Regions from separate parts of the Cedecea sp. genome, predicted to be linked through region 1. Evidence: predicted binding sites of a transcription regulator. Region 1 holds the regulator's gene; each other region holds the start of a gene.
The links. Region 1 encodes Fur, which represses iron uptake genes when iron is present. Its sites were predicted from a motif close to ATAATAATGAGAACNACTATCAA; they were not measured.
Positions count from the first base shown of each region.

Region 2: VGM55_RS16795 (TonB-dependent siderophore receptor) is a predicted target of Fur. The motif match lies at 3,014-3,036, and genes of this name have one in related genera.
Region 3: VGM55_RS18600 (TonB-dependent siderophore receptor) is a predicted target of Fur. The motif match lies at 2,750-2,772, and genes of this name have one in related genera.

Region 1 is NZ_DASYBS010000065.1:89,633-97,027, forward strand. Features, by position in the region: gene pgm (phosphoglucomutase (alpha-D-glucose-1,6-bisphosphate-dependent)) at 1-332, opposite strand, end outside; gene seqA (replication initiation negative regulator SeqA) at 360-908, opposite strand; gene ybfF (esterase) at 1,083-1,859, shown strand; gene ybfE (LexA regulated protein) at 1,992-2,270, shown strand; gene fldA (flavodoxin FldA) at 2,450-2,980, shown strand; gene fur (ferric iron uptake transcriptional regulator) at 3,260-3,706, shown strand; gene chiQ (ChiQ/YbfN family lipoprotein) at 3,806-4,132, opposite strand; gene chiP (chitoporin ChiP) at 4,179-5,585, opposite strand; gene glnS (glutamine--tRNA ligase) at 6,049-7,395, opposite strand, start outside.
Region 2 is NZ_DASYBS010000099.1:57,572-64,966, forward strand. Features, by position in the region: gene VGM55_RS16780 (class I SAM-dependent methyltransferase) at 1-10, shown strand, start outside; gene modD (ModD protein) at 7-861, shown strand; partial or broken gene VGM55_RS16790 (TonB-dependent receptor plug domain-containing protein) at 885-2,851, shown strand; gene VGM55_RS16795 (TonB-dependent siderophore receptor) at 3,133-5,310, shown strand; gene VGM55_RS16800 (GlsB/YeaQ/YmgE family stress response membrane protein) at 5,370-5,621, opposite strand; gene ycgR (flagellar brake protein YcgR) at 5,858-6,589, shown strand; gene emtA (membrane-bound lytic murein transglycosylase EmtA) at 6,590-7,201, opposite strand; gene ldcA (muramoyltetrapeptide carboxypeptidase) at 7,296-7,395, shown strand, end outside.
Region 3 is NZ_DASYBS010000107.1:98,586-105,980, reverse strand. Features, by position in the region: gene VGM55_RS18605 (ABC transporter substrate-binding protein) at 1-561, opposite strand, end outside; gene VGM55_RS18600 (TonB-dependent siderophore receptor) at 563-2,704, opposite strand; gene tyrP (tyrosine transporter TyrP) at 2,897-4,108, opposite strand; gene VGM55_RS18590 (ABC transporter substrate-binding protein) at 4,355-5,464, shown strand; gene VGM55_RS18585 (hypothetical protein) at 6,133-6,387, shown strand; gene VGM55_RS18580 (hypothetical protein) at 7,139-7,393, shown strand.

The DNA of each region.
Region 1 (7,395 bases):
ACAATGACGTCCACGCCGTTGGCAGCCAGCACTTCCAGCACGGAGATAAACGCAGGTTCGGACAGCGCGTGGGTATCTTTGCCCACATAGCACGGACCGGTGATCCCATTCTTCGCACGCTCTTCAGCAATAGCTTGCGCAATCGCCAGAATATGAGGTTCGTTAAAGCTATGACGCGCCGCACTGCCGCGGTGGCCGGAAGTCCCGAATTTCACCGCGTGTTCACTATTACCCACCACAGGCTTAAGCACGTAATACTGCGCCGTAAGCTGGGCTACGTTAATCAAATCGCTCTGTTGTGCAGGCTGGCCCGCACGATCGTGGTTAGCCATTGGCTCTTCCTTACTGACGCCAGGTTTTTAAATAGTGCCGCAAACCTTTTCAATCAGCTCCGCAGGGAACTGCATTGACTGCATGATGTGTTCAACCATGCTGCATTTACGACCAGTATTCGTATTGGTGATCACCCAGTATGGGGTGCCCGGAACATGTTTAGGCTTGGTTTGATTGCCGTTTGCCAGCAGCGTTTGCTCATCACCGGCAAAATAGACGCGAGTGCGGCCATGCAGGGATTCAGTCGCTTCGCCGAAGGTTTTCGCGTCCAGCTGATACAGCGTGGACAGCACCATCATAAAGCGGTTTACGGCTTTATTCTGAGCAGCATATTCATCCGAAAGCAGCAGTTCACGAACGGCGCGCACGCGATTACGAGCGGTGTTCGCAGGCTTCTCTTCAACAACGGGAGCCGCAGAGCGCTCAGGCGCAGCGGGTGCAGGAGTGGCTGCTGGTGTTTGCCCGGCGGTAAATTTAAGCATACGCCGTAAAATGTCTGACGCGCTCTCGCCAATGTGCTTAGTCTGACTGGCAATGTAGCGGTAAAGCTCGTCATCAACTTCGATTGTTTTCATCTTAATCCAGTACGATATCTTTTCTGAATACAAGTCGTTGGGAGTATAGGGTCAAATCCCAACAGCGAACAGGAGGGGCGACTCAAAGTCAGAGTAAACTGAATATTTGCCGCACGCCCGCAGGAATGCCAACATGATACCCTAACCAAACGAACCAAAATAAAGAACTTTGCCATGAAATTAAATGCTCGCCTGCAAACTGCGCAACAATCGAATAGCAATTCCCCTATCGTACTGATCCATGGCCTGTTTGGCAGCCTGGATAATCTCGGCGTGCTGGCGCGGGATCTGGGTAAAGATCATACTTTGCTGCAAATAGATCTGCGTAACCACGGGCTGTCTCCGCGCAGCGACGATATGAGCTATGCCGCAATGGCCGGCGACGTTCTGGACACGCTTGATGATTATGGTATCGAGAAAGCCACGTTTATCGGTCACTCTATGGGCGGCAAAGTGGTGATGGCGCTGACGGCTCTTGCCCCCCAGCGCATCGATAAACTGGTGATGATTGATATCGCGCCGGTTAACTATCAGGTTCGCCGTCACGACGAGATTTTTGCGGCGATTCGTGCGGTCACTGAAGCAGGCGTTGAGACTCGCCAGCAGGCGGCGCAGATCATGCGCGAACACGTAGAAGAAGAAGGCGTCATTCAGTTTCTGCTGAAGTCTTTTGCCGACGGCGAGTGGAAGTTCAACGTGCCGGTGCTTTGGCAGCAATACGAAAGTATCGTTGGCTGGCAACCCGTTCCCGCCTGGCAGCATCCCGCCTTATTCATCCGCGGCGGGAACTCGCCGTATGTTGATGAAAGCCACCGCGAGGCGCTTTTAAGTCAGTTCCCGCAGGCTCGTGCGCACGTCATCGCTGGCGCGGGCCACTGGGTTCACGCTGAAAAACCGGAGGCAGTTTTACGCGCAATTCACCGATTTATCGACGCGGAACCGAAAAACTGATTAAAAACAGAACGACCGGCCAGCAGAAGTCGCTAACGCGTTGGCGGGAATGGCGCGCTGATGTATGATGGCGCGCTTAATTGCACCGGCACCCTGCCCCTGCAGCCAGAATTTCCTGTCAGTATCCTAATCATGGCAAAAGAACAAACGGACCGTACTACATTAGATCTGTTCGCGGACGAGCGTCGCCCCGGGCGGCCTAAAACCAATCCGCTCTCGCGCGATGAGCAGCTGCGTATTAATAAACGCAATCAGCTTAAGCGCGACAAAGTGCGTGGTTTGAAGCGAGTTGAGCTAAAACTGAACAATGATGCGGTCGACGCCCTCAACCAGCTTGCCGACGCCCGCAGCATCAGTCGTAGCGAACTGATCGAAGAGATGTTGCTCGAGCAGCTTAAAAAGCTGGGATAGCTCTTTCTGCTGCCCTGCCCGTCATCTGAAATCTCAAAAGGGTGAGCAAAACCATGTTGCAGACTGTGCACCCCGGCGTGATAGCTGTTTCCGCTGGTGGAGCTGTTCTGCTATGATTGCCCTATACGTGGGCATTGAACGGCCAGCATACTATTAAGTTTCAAGAGGTTATTTTACTCATGGCAATCGTAGGCATTTTTTTCGGCAGCGACACCGGTAACACCGAAAATATCGCAAAAATGATTCAAAAACAGCTCGGTAAAGACGTTGCTGAGGTGCATGACATTGCTAAAAGCAGCAAAGAAGATCTCGAAGGTTTCGACATTCTGTTGCTCGGCATCCCAACCTGGTACTACGGCGAAGCGCAGTGCGACTGGGACGATTTCTTCCCGACTCTCGAAGAAGTCGATTTCAACGGTAAGCTGGTTGCGCTGTTCGGCTGTGGTGACCAGGAAGACTACGCGGAATACTTCTGTGATGCGCTGGGTACCATTCGCGATATCATCGAACCGCGCGGCGCCGCTATCGTAGGCCACTGGCCGACCGCGGGCTACCACTTTGAAGCGTCAAAAGGCCTGGCAGACGACGACAACTTTGTCGGTCTGGCCATCGACGAAGACCGCCAGCCGGAACTGACCGCCGAGCGCGTTGAGAAGTGGGTCAAACAGATTTCTGAAGAACTGAATCTGGCCGATATTATTAACGCCTGATTTGCCTGGCGCAAATGCAGCGTTTGCGCCATCTTGATAGCTTGTAGCAATGAAAATAATTGCTACAAGTTTGTAACTTTCTTGTACATCCCTGTACAATGTCTTCCTGACAGCTTGGCTGATAATTACTGTAAATGGCGACGCCGCCACGATTTTTCAGCCTCATTTTGCACCATACTTGCGGTTCCCATTTAGAAGCAGCAGTTCTATAATGAGACGCATTACTCTTTACGCTCACTGCAGTTTGAGCGAATCGTTAAGCAACAGGACACTTTCCGCATGACTGACAACAATACCGCATTAAAGAAGGCCGGCTTGAAAGTCACGCTTCCGCGATTGAAAATCCTCGAAGTGCTGCAAGAGCCGGTAAATCATCACGTCAGCGCGGAAGACTTATATAAACGTCTGATCGACATGGGCGAAGAAATAGGCCTGGCGACGGTCTACCGCGTGCTGAACCAATTTGACGATGCCGGGATCGTGACCCGCCATAATTTTGAAGGCGGCAAGTCCGTTTTCGAGCTGACCCAGCAGCATCACCACGATCACCTTATCTGCCTCGATTGCGGCAAAGTAATCGAGTTCAGCGATGATTCTATTGAATCGCGCCAGCGTGAAATTGCCACACGCCACGGTATCCGCCTGACTAACCACAGTCTCTATCTGTACGGACACTGTGCCGAAGGCGACTGCCGCGAAGACGACACCGCGCACGATCCTAAATAAGTAATCCGCATTAACGAACGCTGCCGAACAGGTGGCGTTTAAAAGCAAAAAACCGGCAGGTTTCCCTTGCCGGTTTTTTTATTGACTGAAAAAACGTAATCAGCTGTTATTCGCGCGAATTTCTTGCCAGATTTTATCGCAGCGAACCTTCGCGGCTTCATCATTCCCGCTCTTTCTTGCCTGAATGCATTTCTGATAATCCAGCACGCTCACGGTCTCTTTTTCAACAAACGCTTTGTGCTGTTTTTCCTGGCGCAGTACGTTCAGCACGCTCTGGCAGGCTTCGATTTTATCCGGGTTGCCTTCTGCGGTATTGATACAAGCGCTGTAAGCCTGCTTCAGATGTGAATCTTCCGGCGGAGCCGGGGGCTGAACGCAGGCGGAGAGCGTGAAAGCCACGGCGGTAACCAGCAGGATTTTTTTCATGTTCAGTTCCTTATAAAAAACGGGCGCTTGCGCGCCCGATTTAGCATTAGAAGATGGTGAACGGAGCAATAACGATAAATTTCACGTCACGCTCGTCCTGGAACATGTTGCCGTAACCACCGCCCCAGCTTGGGATATCGGAGTGGTTGTCGTACTGAGTGAAGTGCAGTTTGAACAGCGTACCTTTCGCACGGCCTTCCTGCACGGTGTACATTGCGTCGAGGCTGTATGAAGACTCTTTGATCTTGTTGGATGCGATATCCTGACGGTTACCGGAAGCATCAAGCGCCCATGTGGCTGGTTTTGCATCCCATGCATAAACATAGGAGCCCCCAACAGCCCAACCCGGCAGATTCCAGTTGCTCAGGTCATACATCGCACCGAAGAACACGGCTTTTTCGCCGTTGGCGTTGAAGTCAGAGCGGTTATCCCACCATACATCGAGACGGCCGTTTGAAGAGGCATAGGTTGGCGTCATACGCTGCAGGAAGTAACCCTGCTGGCCTTCTGCCTTCACCATGGTCCCTTCCAGACGCAGGTCAACCTGGCCAATTTTGTAGCCTAAGGTCAGCGCCTGCAGCCACGCGGTACCGTCATAAATATCGTTGATGGTGTTGTTAGAGGCTTTATCACGGGTGCCGTAGAACTGGTAGCTGGTGCTCAGCGGGCTGCCTGCAACGTCAAATTTGTAGCTCGCTTTCGCGAAGTACTGGTCAACAAAACCTTCAGCCTGACCAAATGCCCCTTCCAGAATCAGGTCATTTTTGAAGTCATATTTCGCGCCGATGGAGTGCAGATAATCAACTTTGGTCTTTTTGTCGTTCTGGTAGAACTTGTCCGTTTCCAGATGCCATGGAGCCTTGTACTCGTTGGTCCACATGTAGGAGAAGCTCAGCGCACCTGCATCGCCATAGTCGAATGCCGCCCCAGCTTCAGCCCCCTGATAGGTACCAGGCATGAAGCTCCAGTGCGGCGCTAACAGCGTTTGGCCGGTTGGCTGGATATAACCCGCACGAGCCCAGACCGGGCCGTACTTAAATTTAGCGGCCGCTTTATAAAGGCTGATGCCGCCTTTATCGCCGGAGTAGTCTTCGCTGTAGCCTTTGTTTTTAGAGGAGAATGCGATTTCGTTTGGGTGGCCGCTGGCGCTGTCTTCGGCCATCTCAATGGCGGTGAAAGCGGCGATATCCAGGCCAAACATGTCGGCTGCGTAGCCGGACTGGAAGTCCAGGTTAGCGTTCCAGGTTGAGTGTGACAGGTTAGTTTTGTACTTACCGTCAGTCACGTCTTTACGGTCACGTTCGCGCTGCCAGTAATAGACGCCACCGGTCAGCGTTGAGTCATCAACAAAGCCCGCAGCGCTAACCTGCGGAGCAACAACAAAACCTGAAAGAGCGGTAACACTTGCAATAGCAAGAGCAAGCGCACTACGTTTGCCACTAAACGTACGCATAGTTAAATTCCTCTTTGACGTAAAAATCATCGTCTGACGTGAAAAGCGTCAATGACGAAAAAAGTAAAATTGCCTAACGGCTAAAAGCGGTTTTTACATTACTCACCCGCATTACTGCTGCTCATAGACTATTTTTCGCGACGCGAATTATCAATGATTTTGTATGAGAGATTTCCTGGAGTATGACAGAGAGCACATAATCTATGTGCATTTGTAACAAAATGACACCGAAGTTTATTAGGCCATAATTCTACTTATTTGGAACACAAAATACTTTTGAGAGCGCTTTCATTATAAGCATCAGAAGATTACGGGAAAAACATGATGTAGCGTGGGGATAAACTCAGGCGTGTGTAAATGAGAATTAATTCGCATCGCGAATGTGTACTACAGGTTAATACCATGTACTAATAAAGAAAAAACGCCGCATTCCGCGGCGTTTTTATCAGGCTATCTACAGTAATTATTCGCCGATTTTAGCCCAGGTATCACGCAGGCCAACGGTGCGGTTAAACACCAATTTTTCGGCCGTCGCATAGCGGCTGTCGAGGCAGAAGTAACCTTCACGCTCGAACTGATAAGCCTTACCTTTTTCTGCGTTCTGCAGGCTTGGCTCAACGAAGCCCTGACGAATAACCAGAGAGTCAGCGTTGATGGTCGACAGGAAGTCCTCCGCAGCACCTGGGTTTGCAACGCTGAACAGGCGGTCATACAGGCGGATTTCAACCGGCAACGCATGTGCGGCGCTCACCCAGTGGATCACGCCTTTAACTTTGCGACCGTCTGCCGGGTCCTTGCTCAGGGTTTCCGGGTCATAGGTGCAGTACAGTTCGGTGATATTGCCTTCCGCATCTTTTTCAACACGCTCGGCTTTGATCACATACGCATTACGCAGGCGAACTTCTTTGCCCAGCACCAGGCGCTTGTACTGCTTGTTTGCTTCTTCGCGGAAGTCAGCCCGATCGATATAGACTTCTCGGCTGAACGGCACTTCACGGCTGCCCATCTCAGGTTTGTTTGGGTGATTCGGCATGGTGACCGTCTCTTCCTCACCCTCAGGGTAGTTAGTGATAATTACCTTTACCGGATCCAGAACGGCCATTGCACGCGGTGCATTCTCGTTGAGATCGTCACGGATGCAGGATTCCAGAGAAGCCATTTCCACGGTGTTGTCTTGCTTGGTCACACCAATGCGCTTACAGAATTCGCGAATAGAAGCTGCGGTGTAACCACGGCGGCGTAGGCCGGAGATAGTCGGCATGCGCGGGTCATCCCAGCCTTCAACAATCTTCTCGGTCACCAGCAGGTTAAGCTTACGCTTGGACATGATGGCGTATTCGAGATTAAGGCGCGAAAACTCGTACTGGCGCGGATGTGCAGGAATAGTAATGTTATCCAGCACCCAGTCATACAGACGACGGTTATCCTGGAATTCCAGGGTACACAGCGAGTGCGTAATGCCTTCCAGCGCATCAGAAATACAGTGGGTGAAGTCGTACATCGGGTAGATGCACCACTTGCTGCCGGTCTGGTGGTGGTCGGCAAACTTAATGCGGTACAGCACCGGATCGCGCATGACGATAAACGGCGAGGCCATATCGATTTTAGCACGCAGGCAGGCGGTACCTTCGGCGAACTCACCGTTGCGCATTTTCTCGAACAGCGCGAGGTTTTCCTCAACGCTACGATCGCGGAACGGGCTGTTTTTGCCAGGTGCAGTCAGGGAGCCACGGTATTCACGAATTTGTTCCGGGCTCAGCTCATCAACATACGCCAGCCCTTTATTAATCAGCTCAACGGCATAGTTAAA
Region 2 (7,395 bases), on a different contig from region 1:
GCGGGGATGATCTTTATCCCGCAGGCACAAACTGACGCCTGGCTGCTTGAGGATATCGCTCAGGGTGACCTGACTACCCGGGCGCTGGGTATTGGCTTACGTCCGGGAAGAATGACGTTTGTTCACCGGGACGGCGGCTGTGTAAGCGGGCTTGCGGCGGCCACCCAAATGCTCCATAGCCTGGGCCTTACCGTGTGTACTTCATTCCGCGACGGCGAACACGCTCAGCCCGATCGGCTCCTGCTCACGGCTAGCGGAAGCGCGGCTGCGCTCCATCAGGGCTGGAAGGCCGCGCAAAATATCATCGAGTGGAGCTGCGGCGTCTCAAATGAAATGGCCAGCATGCTGGCTATCCTGCACAAGCGCCACCCCAATGGGCACATCGCCTGTACGCGTAAAACAATCCCCGGCACGAAGCTTCTGGCAACCCAGGCCGTTCTGGCTGCCGGTGGCTTGATTCACCGGGCTGGCTGCGGCGAGACGATTCTTCTGTTCGCTAACCATCGCCGTTTTGTTCATGACGGTCATGACTGGTTCGGCCTGATAAGCAAGCTAAGGCAGGCGGCGCCGGAGAAAAAGATCGTTGTTGAGGCCGAAACGCCGGAAGAAGCCCTGTCGGCGCTGGCCGCTGAGCCGGATGTTTTACAGCTGGATAAATTTACCCCTGAGCAGGCCACCGATATCGCGGCCCGGGCTTCACGTCTTGCACCAAATTGCAAACTGGCGTTAACGGGCGGGATAACGCGTACCTCGCTTGAACGCTATCTTGACTGCGGCATCACGCTGTTTATCACCTCCTCCCCTTACTATGCGCCACCGGCCGATATTCAGGTCAGGCTAGGGCCGGATACCGCTGAATAACCCTCACACCATGGAAGACAAAAATGAAAACAGGAATGACACCCCTCTGCATTTCAATAGGCCTCGCGCTGGTACAGCCGGCGATCGCGGATCAGGAAGCCGACAGAATGACCGTCTGGTCAAGCCCGGCCTCTGCAACCACCACCATTCTCGGGCAGGAGATGATGGAAAAACTGGATAAACAGAACGTGGCCAGCGCCCTGGCAACCGTACCCGGCGTTACGCTACAAAAATCAGGGGGACGTAACGAACTGCAGGTCAAAGTGCGCGGTTTCGATAGCCGCCAGATACCCATCTTTCTCGACGGCGTGCCTATCTACGTTCCCTATGACGGAAACTTCGATTTAGGCCGTATCTTAACCTCTGATATCGCCTCTCTTGAGGTGTCGAAAGACTATTCATCCCTGCTGCAGGGACCCAACCAGATGGGCGGAGCCATCAATATTACCACTCAGAAACCGAGTAAACCGCTGGAAGGAGGGCTGGGCTACCGCCAGAGCTGGAGTCGTGGGAGCGATAACGCCAAAGATATGCATGCTTCTCTGGGTCTTAGCAACGATCGGGGGTTTATTCAGCTTAACGGCAGCAAGTTAAAGCAGGATTATCTCGGCCTGCCGCACGGCGTAAGCAGCGATACTGTCGGGACACATGGCAGGATGATCAACTCATCGGCAGAGGATACTAATGGCGTAATCAAAGTCGGCTTTACGCCACGGGTTAACGACGAATACACCTTTACTTATATTAATCAGAACGGAGAAAAGGACAGCCCACCTTATGCTGGAACCCTGCAAACGCCACGCTACTGGCAGTGGCCGCAGTATGACAAAGAGAGCTATTACTATCAGGGCACGACGCATTTAGGTGAACGCTTTACGCTGAAAAACCGTCTCTATCACGACAGTTTTAAAAATACGCTGCTGTTGAACAACACGCTGGAAGATTTACAGAATAAGCGTGGGGGCTACAGCCACTATGCGGACTTCAGTACCGGCGGCGGTCTGCAGCTCTCAGCGGATGTACGTGAAAGCGATCTCTTGTCTTTTGCCATTAACTGGAAAAACGATACCCACAGGGAGAAAGGCGCTCCGACAGCACCGTACGACCGCTATCGGGATCGAACCTGTGGTCCATTGCCAGCGAATATCAGTGGGCTGCTACCCAGAATCTGGACATCGTCAGCGGCATAAGTTACGACTGGCGTGACAGCGTTCAGGGTATGAAGCATGAAAAAAATGGCAGTCTGACCTTCTATGAAAACAACAGCAAGTCGGCATTTAACTGGGAAACATTGGCACGCTATCATCTTAACCATCAGGACTGGCTGTCACTCTCGCTATCAGATCGTACCCGCTTCCCGACGCTGAAAGAGCGCTACACCACCATGAAACCGGCGATGAACCAAATTGCGTTGGTCAACCCCCAGCTGAAGGCGGAGCGAGCACAAAACATAGCGCTGACCTGGAGCGGGCATATCAATGGAAGCTGGCGCTATGAAACCAGCATCTGGTACAACCGCGTCAGCGACGCTATTGTGTCAAAGTCCATCAGCGACAGGCTGACGCAGAACCAGAACAGCGGTCGCATTAATTATAGCGGCGTGGATATCGGCATCAACGGCAGTCCATTGGATATGCTCGACGTTGGCGCCAGCTACGGCCTTATTCACGCGGATATCAAATCCCGCGAAGCGGGTAAACCCACCGGCCAGCCAACCCAAACGCTAACTTCATGGCTAACGTTCAGACCGCTGGACTCCTTACGATTTACTCTCTCGGAAGAAGCTCGCTCATCCAGTTACAGCAACAGCAGCGGCACCCAAAAAGCCGCTGGCTTCGCCGTCACGCATCTGCGTGCCGACTACAACGTGGGCTATGGCATAAGCGTTAATGCATCAGTTAACAACCTGTTCGACAGTAAATATGCACTAAGCGAAGGGTTTATTGAGGAAGGCCGCAACGTTTGGGCCGGTATCGAATATAAATTTTGATCCTAAGTCAACCCCCCTGCGGATCTGCCGGGCCGTAGGGGTCAGTTACTGCGCATTTATTCCTGCCTGAATGGTTACATCCGGAACAATCAACAAACTAAATCACTCATTATTTCATGGACTTTCACGCATAAAAAAACATAACAACGCTTGTGTGATGTAATAATAACGATAATAATTCGCATTCGAAATCGCATGTAGATTCACTGCGCTTTCCCGTCGCCCAGTCCGACGGAGGAATTCCATCAGGATGATGACCTCAATACTTCCGGACCCCTAAAATGATAAAGGCTTTTACCGTAAAGCGTTCTGCTTTGTTCTGCGCGCTTGCTCTCATCGCACCTATTTCCGCATCGGCTGAAGAAACGCTGGTTGTCACCGCCAAACCGGCTGATACCGCAACATCCCCGACGATTGGTTACACTGCCACCACCACACGCGGCGCAACAAAGACTGACCAGCCGCTGATTACCACCGGACAAAGCATCTCCGTCGTTACCCGCCAGCAAATGGAAGACCAGGGCGCGCAGACCATTAACAGCGCGCTGAACTACACACCGGGCGTGTTTACAGGTTTTGCCGGCGGTGCAACCCGCTACGACACCGTTGCGCTGCGCGGTTTCCACGGTGGCGATGTGAATAACATCTTCCTTGATGGCCTTCGCCTGATGAGCGACGCGGGAAGCTTTAACGTCGTGCAGGTCGATCCGTGGTTCCTGGAGCGCCTTGATGTGATCAAAGGCCCCTCTTCCGCACTTTACGGCCAGACCGTACCGGGCGGCCTGGTGATGGAAACCTCGAAACGCCCGCAGTTTGTTGAAGAAGGCCACGTGCGGACGATGTACGGCAACCATAACACCAACGGCACGGCGTTTGATTACACCAATGCGATTAACGACCAGTGGGCCTTCCGCATCACCGGCCTGACCAAAAATAGCGATACGCAGTATGAAAACACGCGCGACGAGCGCTACGCCATTTCGCCTTCTCTGCTGTGGCAACCTGACGACGCTACGTCTCTGGTGCTGAGAGCTTACCTGGAAAAAGATCCCTCCGGCGGCTACCACGGTTCCGTTCCGGGCGACGGCAGTCTTTACAGCACCACGGGACGCAAGCTGGATACCGGGTTCTCTGACGTGCAACCGGGCGATGACGCCTTTAAGCGCCACCAGCAGATCTACAGCTACGAGTTTGCTCACGCCTTCGATGATGTCTGGTCGTTCCGCTCGAACGCCAGCTACACCCACTCTAACGTCGCGCTGCGCCAGGCCTATCAGATTGGCTGGGCGGACACCGCACACAACGAACTGTCACGCTATTACAGCAGCGAAAACTCCTCGCTGGATGCCTGGGCCATCGACAATCAGCTTGAAGCCGACTTCGCGACCGGCGAGCTGCAGCATAAAGTGGTGCTTGGCGGCGAATATCACCGGTTCACCAACGATCTGACGGACGGGACTGGCTATACCACCAACCTGAATCCGTGGACCGGCGTTTCTGGCGGCATTGGCGGCTACTATTACTTTGACCCGCGCGACGATAGCTACCAGACCATCAATCAGGGGCTGCTGGTTAAAGCTGGCCGCCGCCAGTATGAGCAAACCGGGGCGTACCTGCAGGACGAAATGAAGTGGGACCGCTGGCATATGACGCTGTCTGGCCGCTACGACCATTTGGTCACCAAAAGCCACCTGGTGGCGACGGCTATCGACAGCGACGTGACGGACAACCGCACAGATAACCACTTTAGCGGCCGCGCTTCCCTGCTGTACGCCTTTGATAACGGTATTTCTCCGTATGTGAGCTACAGCCAGGCCGTCACGCCGCAGGTGCTTTCCGATGCCGAAGGCAAGCTGCTGAAACCTACGACCGCTGAACAGTACGAAGCCGGGGTTAAATACCAGCCGGCCGGCACCAGCGATTTGTATAGTGCCGCCGTTTACGATCTGACCCAGAAAGATGTGGGCAACCGTAACGTTCAGGGCGGATATTTTGAACCCGCGGGCAAAGTGCATTCCCAGGGGCTTGAGCTGGAGGCGCGTACTCAGCTGACGCCACGCCTGTCGACCATCGCCAGCTATACCCTCAACCGTGTACGCTATAAAGACGCGATTGACGGTAACGACGGCAACACGCCATACGTCACGCCAAATCAATTGGCGAGCCTGTGGAGCACGTTCAAAGCCGATTACGGCATCAGCCTGGGCGCAGGGATTCGCTACATCGGCAAACAGTGGGCCGACAACGAAAATACCCTGCGGGTACCTTCCGCAACGCTGCTGGATGCCATGGTTCGGGCAGATCTGGGCGCATGGACACCGTCGATGAAAGGCGCATTTGTACAGCTTAATGCCACAAACCTGACCGGCCGTGATTATGTGGCGGGCTGCTATGGGACGGGCTATTGCTATTGGGGTGCGGAACGTTCGGTTATTGCCACCGTAGGCTATGACTTTTAATCGCAAAGCTTAAAACGTAAAAACGGCCCCGAAGGGCCGTTTTTTTAATCAATGACTTTCTACCGTCGTACCATCCTGAAAATAGCCAGCACAATAATGGCGCCAATCACCGCCACAAAGAAACTTGGCCAGTTAAAGCCGGTTACCGGCCCGCCAAGGTGCAATGCCGTTGCCACCCAGCCGCCTACCACCGCGCCCACGATCCCCAGAATACAAGTGAGGATAATGCCGCCGCCGTCTTTGCCAGGCATAATTAACTTAGCAACCACACCCGCGATGAGACCAAAAATAATCCAGGCCAGGATACCCATTTTAGAACGTCCTCTTCTACATTGTGAGCTTTAGCAGGCTCGCCGGGCGCCTTCTGCACCCAAGTCAGCGGCCTACTGTCAAAAAGAGTATAGCCCGGTTGCGTAAAAACGTGATGAATCTCACCCGGTTATACTCATTTTCAGGCAAAAAAAATCAAAAATTTGTATTAAGTTTTGTCCGGTTTTGCCGATAAGCTTCGATACCACAACCTGAAAAAACAACAAGGACTTGAGCCTTGAGTCACTATAACGAGCAGTTCCTTAAGCAGTCTCCTCTGGCAGTATTAGGTGTGCTACGCGACTTACACAAACAGCAGGTTCCCGTCAGGCTGGAATGGTCTAACGGGCAGTTCATTAGCAAAATACTCGACGTCTCAGCGGATCGTTTAATTCTGGACTTTGGTAGCCAGGCGCAGGAAAACCTTTCCGTGCAAAAGGCCACCCACATCGAGTTCATCGCTGAAACGCAGGGGGCAAAAGTTGAATTTAGCTTGCCCGGTCTGAAGGCGACGGATTATCAAAATCTGCCGGCGTTCACGACGCCGCTGCCGCCGTCGCTGTGGTTCGTGCAGCGCCGGGAATACTTCCGCATTACCGCCCCCATGCAGCCGCAGTATTACTGCCGCACCGAACTGGCCGATGGCTCTGAGTTTGCCTTCCGGCTTTGCGACCTGTCGCTCGGCGGCATGGGCGCCTTGGTTGACGGCTCATTGCCCCCAGGCCTCGCGCCCGGCCTGCGTTTTGGCCGCGTAGAGATGGATCTCGTGGAATGGGGTAAGTTTTACTTCGATATGCAGCTGGTGATGGTTTCGGAGCGCAAGGTGGTGGACAGCAAAAATGAAACCATTTCAACGCCGCGCTTAAGCTTCCGTTTTTTAAACGTCAACCCGGCGGTAGAACGTGAACTGCAAAAGATTATTTTCTCGCTGGAGCGGTCGGCCCGGGAAAAGGCCAACCGCGTGAAGTAATTAAATAGCGTTCATGGCCCGCGTCACCTTGTACAGGTAGCGCGGTGCCTGCGGCGCAGGATGATTGGTGGCGATATGCTGATAGAACTCGTCCGGGCTCAGGCGATTTATCTTGTCTATCGCATCCTGCCTGTCGGAATCAAAGGTTCTTAATAGCGCCCCCGCCCCGTTCACGTAAGAGACAATCAGCGCGTACTGCATCACCTGCGGGTCGTTGATCCCACGCAAAATACCGTGTTCAAGAATACTCAGGTAGGCCGTGCCGATATCAATGTTGCGCGCAGGGTCCCGCAGTTCACTGTTCGATGGCTGTCCGCTGAAGCCCTGATTGCGGTATACTTCTCTTCCTGCCGTAGAGGCCTTAATCTGCATAAGCCCAATGGCGTTCGAGGCGCTAACCAGCTGTGGGTTGCCTCCGGACTCCACCGCGATAATCGCGGTTACTAGCCTTGGGCTCACGCCCCATTGCTGCCCGGACTGCTCGGTGATTGGCATCCAGTTCAACGCTCTCTGAGTGGGGATAGTCGGGTCCCACGGGGCCTGCTGCTGCGGTGAATGGCTGGAACAGCCGGCCAGAAACAGCACCAGAACGATAAACCATCTTAATTTCACGCATCTATCCTTATTGATGTGCTCGCCATAACGGCGATGACAAGCGCTCTCGATAGCGGCATGATAACCAATTCATATTCAGCAAGGAAATGCCATGTCTCTGATTCATTTAATCGCCCCATCCGGTTACTGCATTAATCAGCAGGCAGCGGCCAGGGGCATCCGCCGGCTGGAAGAGAACGGGCATCAGGTGG
Region 3 (7,395 bases), on a different contig from region 1:
GCGTTTGGAAATCTTCTCCATATGCTGACGGTAGAAGGCGATAAATTTCTCCGTTTTCGGCTGGTCGTTTAGCGCCTCCCCAAGAATACGCAGGCTCGGGACGGTGTTATTCAGCTGATCGACGCGAAAATCGACGTAGATCACCGGGATATGCGCCTGCGTCAGTTGGGCAAGAAAGCTCTCATGGTTGCTCTCTTTTTTGGCGTAGATCGGCAGAATCACCAGATCCGGGTGCAGGGCGATAACTTTCTCGACGCTTATCTGCGAGAAGTTGTTGTTGCCGATAACCGGAATGTTTCCGATCTCCGGGAAGGCCGCCGTGTAACGGTTCCAGGTCTGCGGATCCAGACGCTGCAAATCCGCAGGCCAGCCCACAACGCGCTTCGCCGGGTTACCGTCCTCCACAAGTGCGAGGGTATAGATCATCCGACTTTCGCCGACCACCAGGCGCTGTGGGTTATCCGGGACTTCAACCTTACGCTGCAGGATATCGGTAATCGTTTTGGCCTGACTGCTGGCGCTGAGCGCCAGCAGAGCCGCAAGTAACAGCGACTTTTTCATCTCAGAAATCCACGCTGGCGGAGAGATAAACGGTGCGGGGTTCGCCTTCAATAACGCGCAGGTTACCGGCGCTGGACTCGTAGTACTCGCGGTCAAACAGGTTTTTGACGTTCAGCTTCAGCTCGGTATTTTTGCCGACCAGCTTGCTGTCCCAGGCCACAAACGCGTCCGCCACGGTGTAAGCCGGCATGGTGAAGCTGTTTTCCGGGTCGCCCGCACGGCTGCCGACATAGCGCCCGCCGCCGCCCAGACGTAATTCACCCGGCAACCAGGAGAAACGCAGGGTATGGCTGAGGTAGAGGCCGCCCATGGTCGTTGGGGCGTTCACCAGACGGTTGCCGACGTTCACCGGGTTAATATCGTCTTCAACGATCTCGGTTTTGTCGTAGCTGTAGTTTGCCGTCAGGTACCAGTCCTCGGCAATTTCGCCGTTGAGATCTAGTTCCGCGCCGGTAGAGCGCGCTTTCGGGATGTTGCGCGTAACGCCATTGATAAACACCGACATGTCTTTTTCATCAATGCGGTAGAGCGCCAGGCTGCTGGTAAGGCGTGGTGACATCTGCCATTTTGCGCCCACTTCCCAGGTGGTGCCTTTTTCGGTGGAGGCGACGTTGCCGTTATCGTCGGTTTGTGTCGAGGGCGTAAAGGATTTGCTGTAGCTGCCGTACAGTGAAACGTCCGGAACGATTTTGTACACCAGGCCCATCTGCGGCAGAAAAGCATTGCCCCGGTCTTCAAGCGTGGTCTTCGGTTTGATCCAGCCCGAGCTGGAGGTTTGGGTGTAACGCTGAAGGCGACCGCCCAGCACGGCTATCCATTGGTCAGTCAGGTGAATGCTGTCTTTCGCAAACAAAGAGCGGCTGTAGAGGTTGGTGCGCAGGTTGCTGTTGGAATCGCTGTAAGTACTGCTGTTGGTAATCGGCGCTTCGCCGTACACCGGGTTATTCATATTGAAGGTTTTCGACACCTTGCCACGGTACGAATTCTTCTTATAGGTTTCGTTTTGCTCGTAGTCCGCGCCCAGGGTGATGTCATGCGTCATGCCCAGCAGTTCCGGGCTCCCGCTAATATCCCATGAAGCGTAATCGGTTTGATGGTTAAAGCCACGGTTTGCATCCGCGCGGCGGGAGACAATACCGCTGTTAGGATCGACCGCCGTCGCGCGAACTTCGTTGCTGTCGTAGCGGCGCTGCATCCAGGCATAGCTCAGGTTGGTTTCCCAGGTGTCATCCAGCTTGTACGAATAGTGGGTCGTCAGGCGTTTGTTCTTGCCCCAGGCGTGGTTGGCGTAATCGTCGATGCGGCGATTGTAAGGGATGTTCAGCGGCTGGCCGTTGATAAACGCCGTGCCACGGTCGTAAGGAATGTCGAACTTATATTCCACGTAGCTGATGTTGAAAGAGGCTTTATCGCCGTACCAGCTCAGGGAGGGGGCTATCAACGTGTGCTCATCGGTGCCGAAGTTGCGCCAGTAGTCTTCGTGCTGGCGTTCAGCCACCAGGCGGAAGGCGAAACCGTTGCCGAGCGGGCCGGTCACGTCGACCATGCCGGAGCCGCCGCCGTGGCTGCTGCTGGTGCCGCTGACGTGGGTGTTCCAGGTGTACTGTGGTTTTTTGCTGACGAGGTTAATCACGCCGCCGGGGTTCAGGATGCCGTAAAGCAGGGAGGCTGAGCCTTTCAGCACCTCAACATGATCGATGCTGGAGTCCATTGCCAGGCCCTGGTTGCTGCGCACTCCGTCAATAAATATTGAGCCGTCGCTGTTGGAGCCAAATCCGCGTTTTACAAAACCGTCCTCGATACCGCCCAGGGTATTGCTCTGCGTGACGCCGCTGACGAACTTCATCGCGTCATTAACCGAGGTAACCGCGTAATCGTCAATGACCTGAGGCGTCACCACGCTAACGGACTGGGGGATTTCGCTGCGCGGCGTTTTACTGCGCGAGGCGATGGTGGCGTCATCCTGGGTATAGCTGGTCAGTGAGCCGTCCGGGTTGGCGTTGGCAACGACCGTCAAGGTGTCTTCTTTAGGCTTATCGGCCGCAAAAGTCGGTGCGCCGATAATGAAGGTTGAAATGATGAGTAATTTTGAATTAATAAGTGCCTGGCGAACGAAAGTAGAACCCAATGGAATGCGAGTCATGGTGTTTATTATCTTTACTGAAACGATTTTATAATGGGAATTGAGATGATAATGACAATAATTAGCATTTACAATATTAACTCTGCTTACATAATTACTGGTTTTTTATCCAAAATCCTGATGATTTAGCGGGGGATATGCAGAAAAAAGAGAGGATCGCGGGACGAGCGTCCCGCGTGAATGCGAAGGGGGTTATCCGACTTCCGGCAGCAGGCCGACGGTAATCAGGCCCTGAATCACGATAACCGCGATACCGCAGGCGAAGACCAGCGCGAGCAGGGGTTTGCCGCCCGCAACTCGCCAGGCTGCATCGACGTGCTGCTTACGGCTCTGCCACACCAGCATGGAAGGCACCAGCAGGGCAAGCACCGCCAGCGCAACACCCGCATAGCCCAGCGCCATCACAAAGCCCTGCGGGTAAAACAGCGCAAAGACCAGTGGCGGCAGGAAGGTCATCAGCCCGGTTTGCAGGCGGCCAGAAGCCTTGCGGTTGCGGGCAAAGAGGTCACCCAGGTAGTCGAACAGCCCCAGGGAAACACCAAGGAACGACGTGGCTAGCGCGAAATCTGCAAACAGATGCACCGCCAGCTCCACGTGCGGGGTGGCCACAACCTGACGAACAACCTGCAGGAATCCGTTAAGTCCCGAGTGTTCGGCCATCAGCCCGGTAAAGGTAGCGGAGTCAATCGCGCCGAGGGTGGCGAGCTGCCAGAAGATATAGGCCACCAGCGGAATAGCGCTCCCTACGATAAACACCCAGCGCAGTTTGCGAATATTGCCGTTCATATAGCTGACAATGCTCGGTACGCTACCGTGGAAACCAAAAGAAGTGAAGATCACCGGGATAGCGGAAAGCGCCAGCCCCTTTTCAACCGGTAGCGTCAGCAGGTTGGTATGATGGATGTGCGGCATCATTAGCGCCAGCATCACGACCAACAGGATAATTTTGGCGCTAAACAGGACGCGGTTAAACATGTCCACCATATGGGTGCCCACACAGACGATCCCGCCCGCCACTACGGTAAACAAAAGCACGCCGGAGGTAGCCGGGACGTTGACAGAAAACCACTGGCTAAGGCTTGCGGCCAGGAGTTCACCCGCGCCGCTGATGTAGGCCGCCGTGAGGGCATACATCAGGAACAGCATGCTAAAACCGGTTAACCACTGTCCAGGGCGACCGAGATAGCGCCGGGCGAGGGTGCCAAGGCCGGTATCCGCCGAGACGTGCTGATAGACTTCTACCAGCAGCAGCGCGGTGTAACACATCAACCCCCAAAGACCGACGAGCATCAGCAGCGTGACGCCAAACCCTACCCCCGCCGACGCCAACGGCATTGCCAGCATTCCTGCGCCAATTGTGGTTCCCGCCACGATGAAAACACTGCCAAGAGTCCTGTTCTTCACGCTTCCCTCTGAATTTACGAAGAGCTGTATGCAATTATGCCGCGCAGGGTAAGGGAAAACCTCAGGTGCGTCAAATGAGGGTTACGCGGTGTGTATCATTATGTTTACGATTTAGATTCACCGTTCGTGACGTTGTCACGTAATAAAATTAAACCATTCAATACTTGCCAGGTCATGGGAATCTCAGGCTTTATGAATATAAATATTAATAATAACTAATCTCTTTCTCATGGAGAGCATAAATAAATGAAAGCAAGTTTTGTTATGACAGGGTTACTGCTCGCTTCGGCTGGCTGCGGGGCAACAACGTATCCCATCACGGTTACCGATATGGACAACCAGCGCATCACTATCGAAAAAGAGCCGCAGCATGTCATTTTGCAGGACGGGCGCGACATCCTTTCACTGGCGCTGCTGGACCGCGAAGATCCGTTCAGGCGCGTTGTCGCGTGGAATAACCTGCCGAAAAAGCAGGATACCCAAACCTGGGACGTGCTGAAACGTAAGTGGCCAGAAGCGACCAAAATTATCGATATGGGCTTTAGCGATCAAGGGGAAGTAAACCTGGAGAGCGTACTGGCTCAGCAGCCGGATATCATGATCGCCCAACTACGAGCCAAACCGGCGCTGGAGCAGACCGGGGTAATCAAATCGCTGAAAAAACTGAATATTCCGGTGGTGTTCGTGGATTACGAACTGCACCCGGTTGAAAATACCGCCCGCAGCGTCACGCTACTCGGCACCGTGCTGAACCAGGAAAAACGCGCGAAAGAGTACACCGACTACTACCAGCAGCATATGGCCCACATCCAACAGGTGGCTGCCGGGGTTAAAAACAAGCCGAATGTGTTTATCGAACCTATTGCCGGTAATACAGAGAACTGCTGCTTCACCCACGGCCATAACGGATGGGGTGCGCTGGTCGAAGCCGTTGGCGGTAAGAACATCGGTTCCACGCTACTGCCCGGCAGCGCGGGCTTTGTGCCAATGGAGCAGATTATCGCCATGAAACCGGACGTCTATATCATGTCTGGCTCTAAACGGCCAAACCCGAGCGTTCTGCCGTTTGGCTATGGCGGTACGCCGCAGGACGTTACCGCAACCTTCGATAAGCTGATGACCCGCCCAACGTTCCAAAGCATTGAGCCGGTGAAAGAGGGCAAGGTTTACGGGGTGTATCACCACTTCTATAACCACCCGTATAACATTATCGGCATGGAAATTCTGGCTAAAGACCTCTATCCGCAAAAGCTGCAGGATCTCGACCCAACGGCCGATTACCACCAGATCATTACTCGCTTTACCCAGATACCGGACGATTCTATTCTGCTGAGTTATTCGTTTAAAAAGCAGTAAGCTTTTATCTTTATATTCTCGTATAATTTAATAGCGTAACAAAATCCAGTTCTGATAAATCAGCGCTGGATTTTTACTTGTTAGATTAATCTGCCCTATGGTTATCCATGGATTCATTTTCCAAATTAATATTCAGGAAAAATAATTCTATTGCTTAAACTTTATTATTGACAAATCACGCTGTACTTTGATATTAATTTTAAATATCTTCATTGGCTTTCATATAATTTGTCAAATTATATTATTAACGTTCCAAATGATTATGAATTTATCAATATTCATACAATTAATGAATGAATTAATATCCAAGTGAATAGTTATGAGATGTCTCTGGATACATTAGGGGAACAGTTATATCATGGACTTTTTGAGGCTTTTTCATCCAATGGATGGACTTCACTATGTTATATTTTTTACCACTGACAATATAGAATACAAAATAAGGCTGGGAAACAGGCTCATACGTATGTTCGAAGTGGGCATTGCTGTTTCTTTCTTTTTCTATATATTCCAAAAGGATGAGCGGTTTTTTTGGTTATCATCCATGATAGTAAATTTTATTTTACTTATTATCTTTAAAATCAGCATGCTTCCTTATTAGTTGAATTAATTAACAATCAATGATCATATATTGTCATGTAGATATTTTTATACAAAGGAGAAATATTATGCGTGAGTTATTCAGCAAAGAAATGGAAATAGTTTCAGCAGCAGGTGTAGTTACTGATGATCCGAGGGTGGAAAATGTCATGAATAACTTTGATGATCTATGTGAAATAGGCGAAAACGCAGCTAAGGGGATCCCGGCAAGTCACTTATCTGAAAGCATTAACATTGCGAAAGATACAGTGCATGATGCTGTAAATCTTATGGATACCATTTACACGCAGTTATTCTACAATATAGATAAATGGTTTGGCTAACACTGGGAGATCCTATTCTGCTGAGTTATTCCTTTAAAAAGTAGTAAACTTTTATCGTTATACTCCCTTATGATTTAATAGCGTAACGAAATCCAGTTTTGATAAATCAGGGCTAGACTTTTACTTATTCATGTCATTGATGAATACATTTCTCACATTCACTCTTGTTTTAATATGTTAAGAAACACACCCTTATTGCTTACGGGTTTATTATTGACAAATAACATTGGGCTTTGTTATTACTTTGAGTGTTATTTTTATTGATTGCGCCCGGAGTTTTAGGAATGATTACTTACGGATAAAAGTGGATGGATTATGGATTACTGGTTAAGACCCACCCGTCTCTCAAGTGTGCTCGAGTTTTTTGCTACTGAAAATATCTCTCGAAAAATATTTCTGGGAACCATGCTTACGAATACATGTGAAATTTTTTTAATAATTTCCATAATGATTTTTATTTTTTCTGAAAAGAACAGAGCAGCGAGTTCGCTTTCAATAATGGTAAATTTAATAATATGGTTGATAATAAAAATCAGCATACCTAAAGGGGTGTAAAAATCATATCATCAATAATGATAAATAACACTTTGCTTATGAAATATCATATCCCATCCCCACAACCCAAAATTCATAATACCGTGTCAATTATCGACAGTATGAATATGATTAGAAAATCTATATTTTATAACCAAGATATTAGTGGCAATAGTACTCTTGCCATGTGGCTATTTTATACAAAAGGATAAATACTATGCGTGAATTATTCAGCAAGGAAATGGAAATGGTTTCAGCGGCGGGTTTAGTTACTGACGATCCAAGAGTAGAAGAGGCGATGCGTGATTTTGATATACTATGTGGTATTGGCGAAGCCGCAACTGAAGGAATTAAAGGTAGCCATTTATCTGAAAGTATTAGCACGGCAAAAAAAACCGTGCATGAAGCGGTAAATCTTATGGATGCCATTTACACGCAGCTATTCAATAATATAAATAAATGGTTTAGCTAACT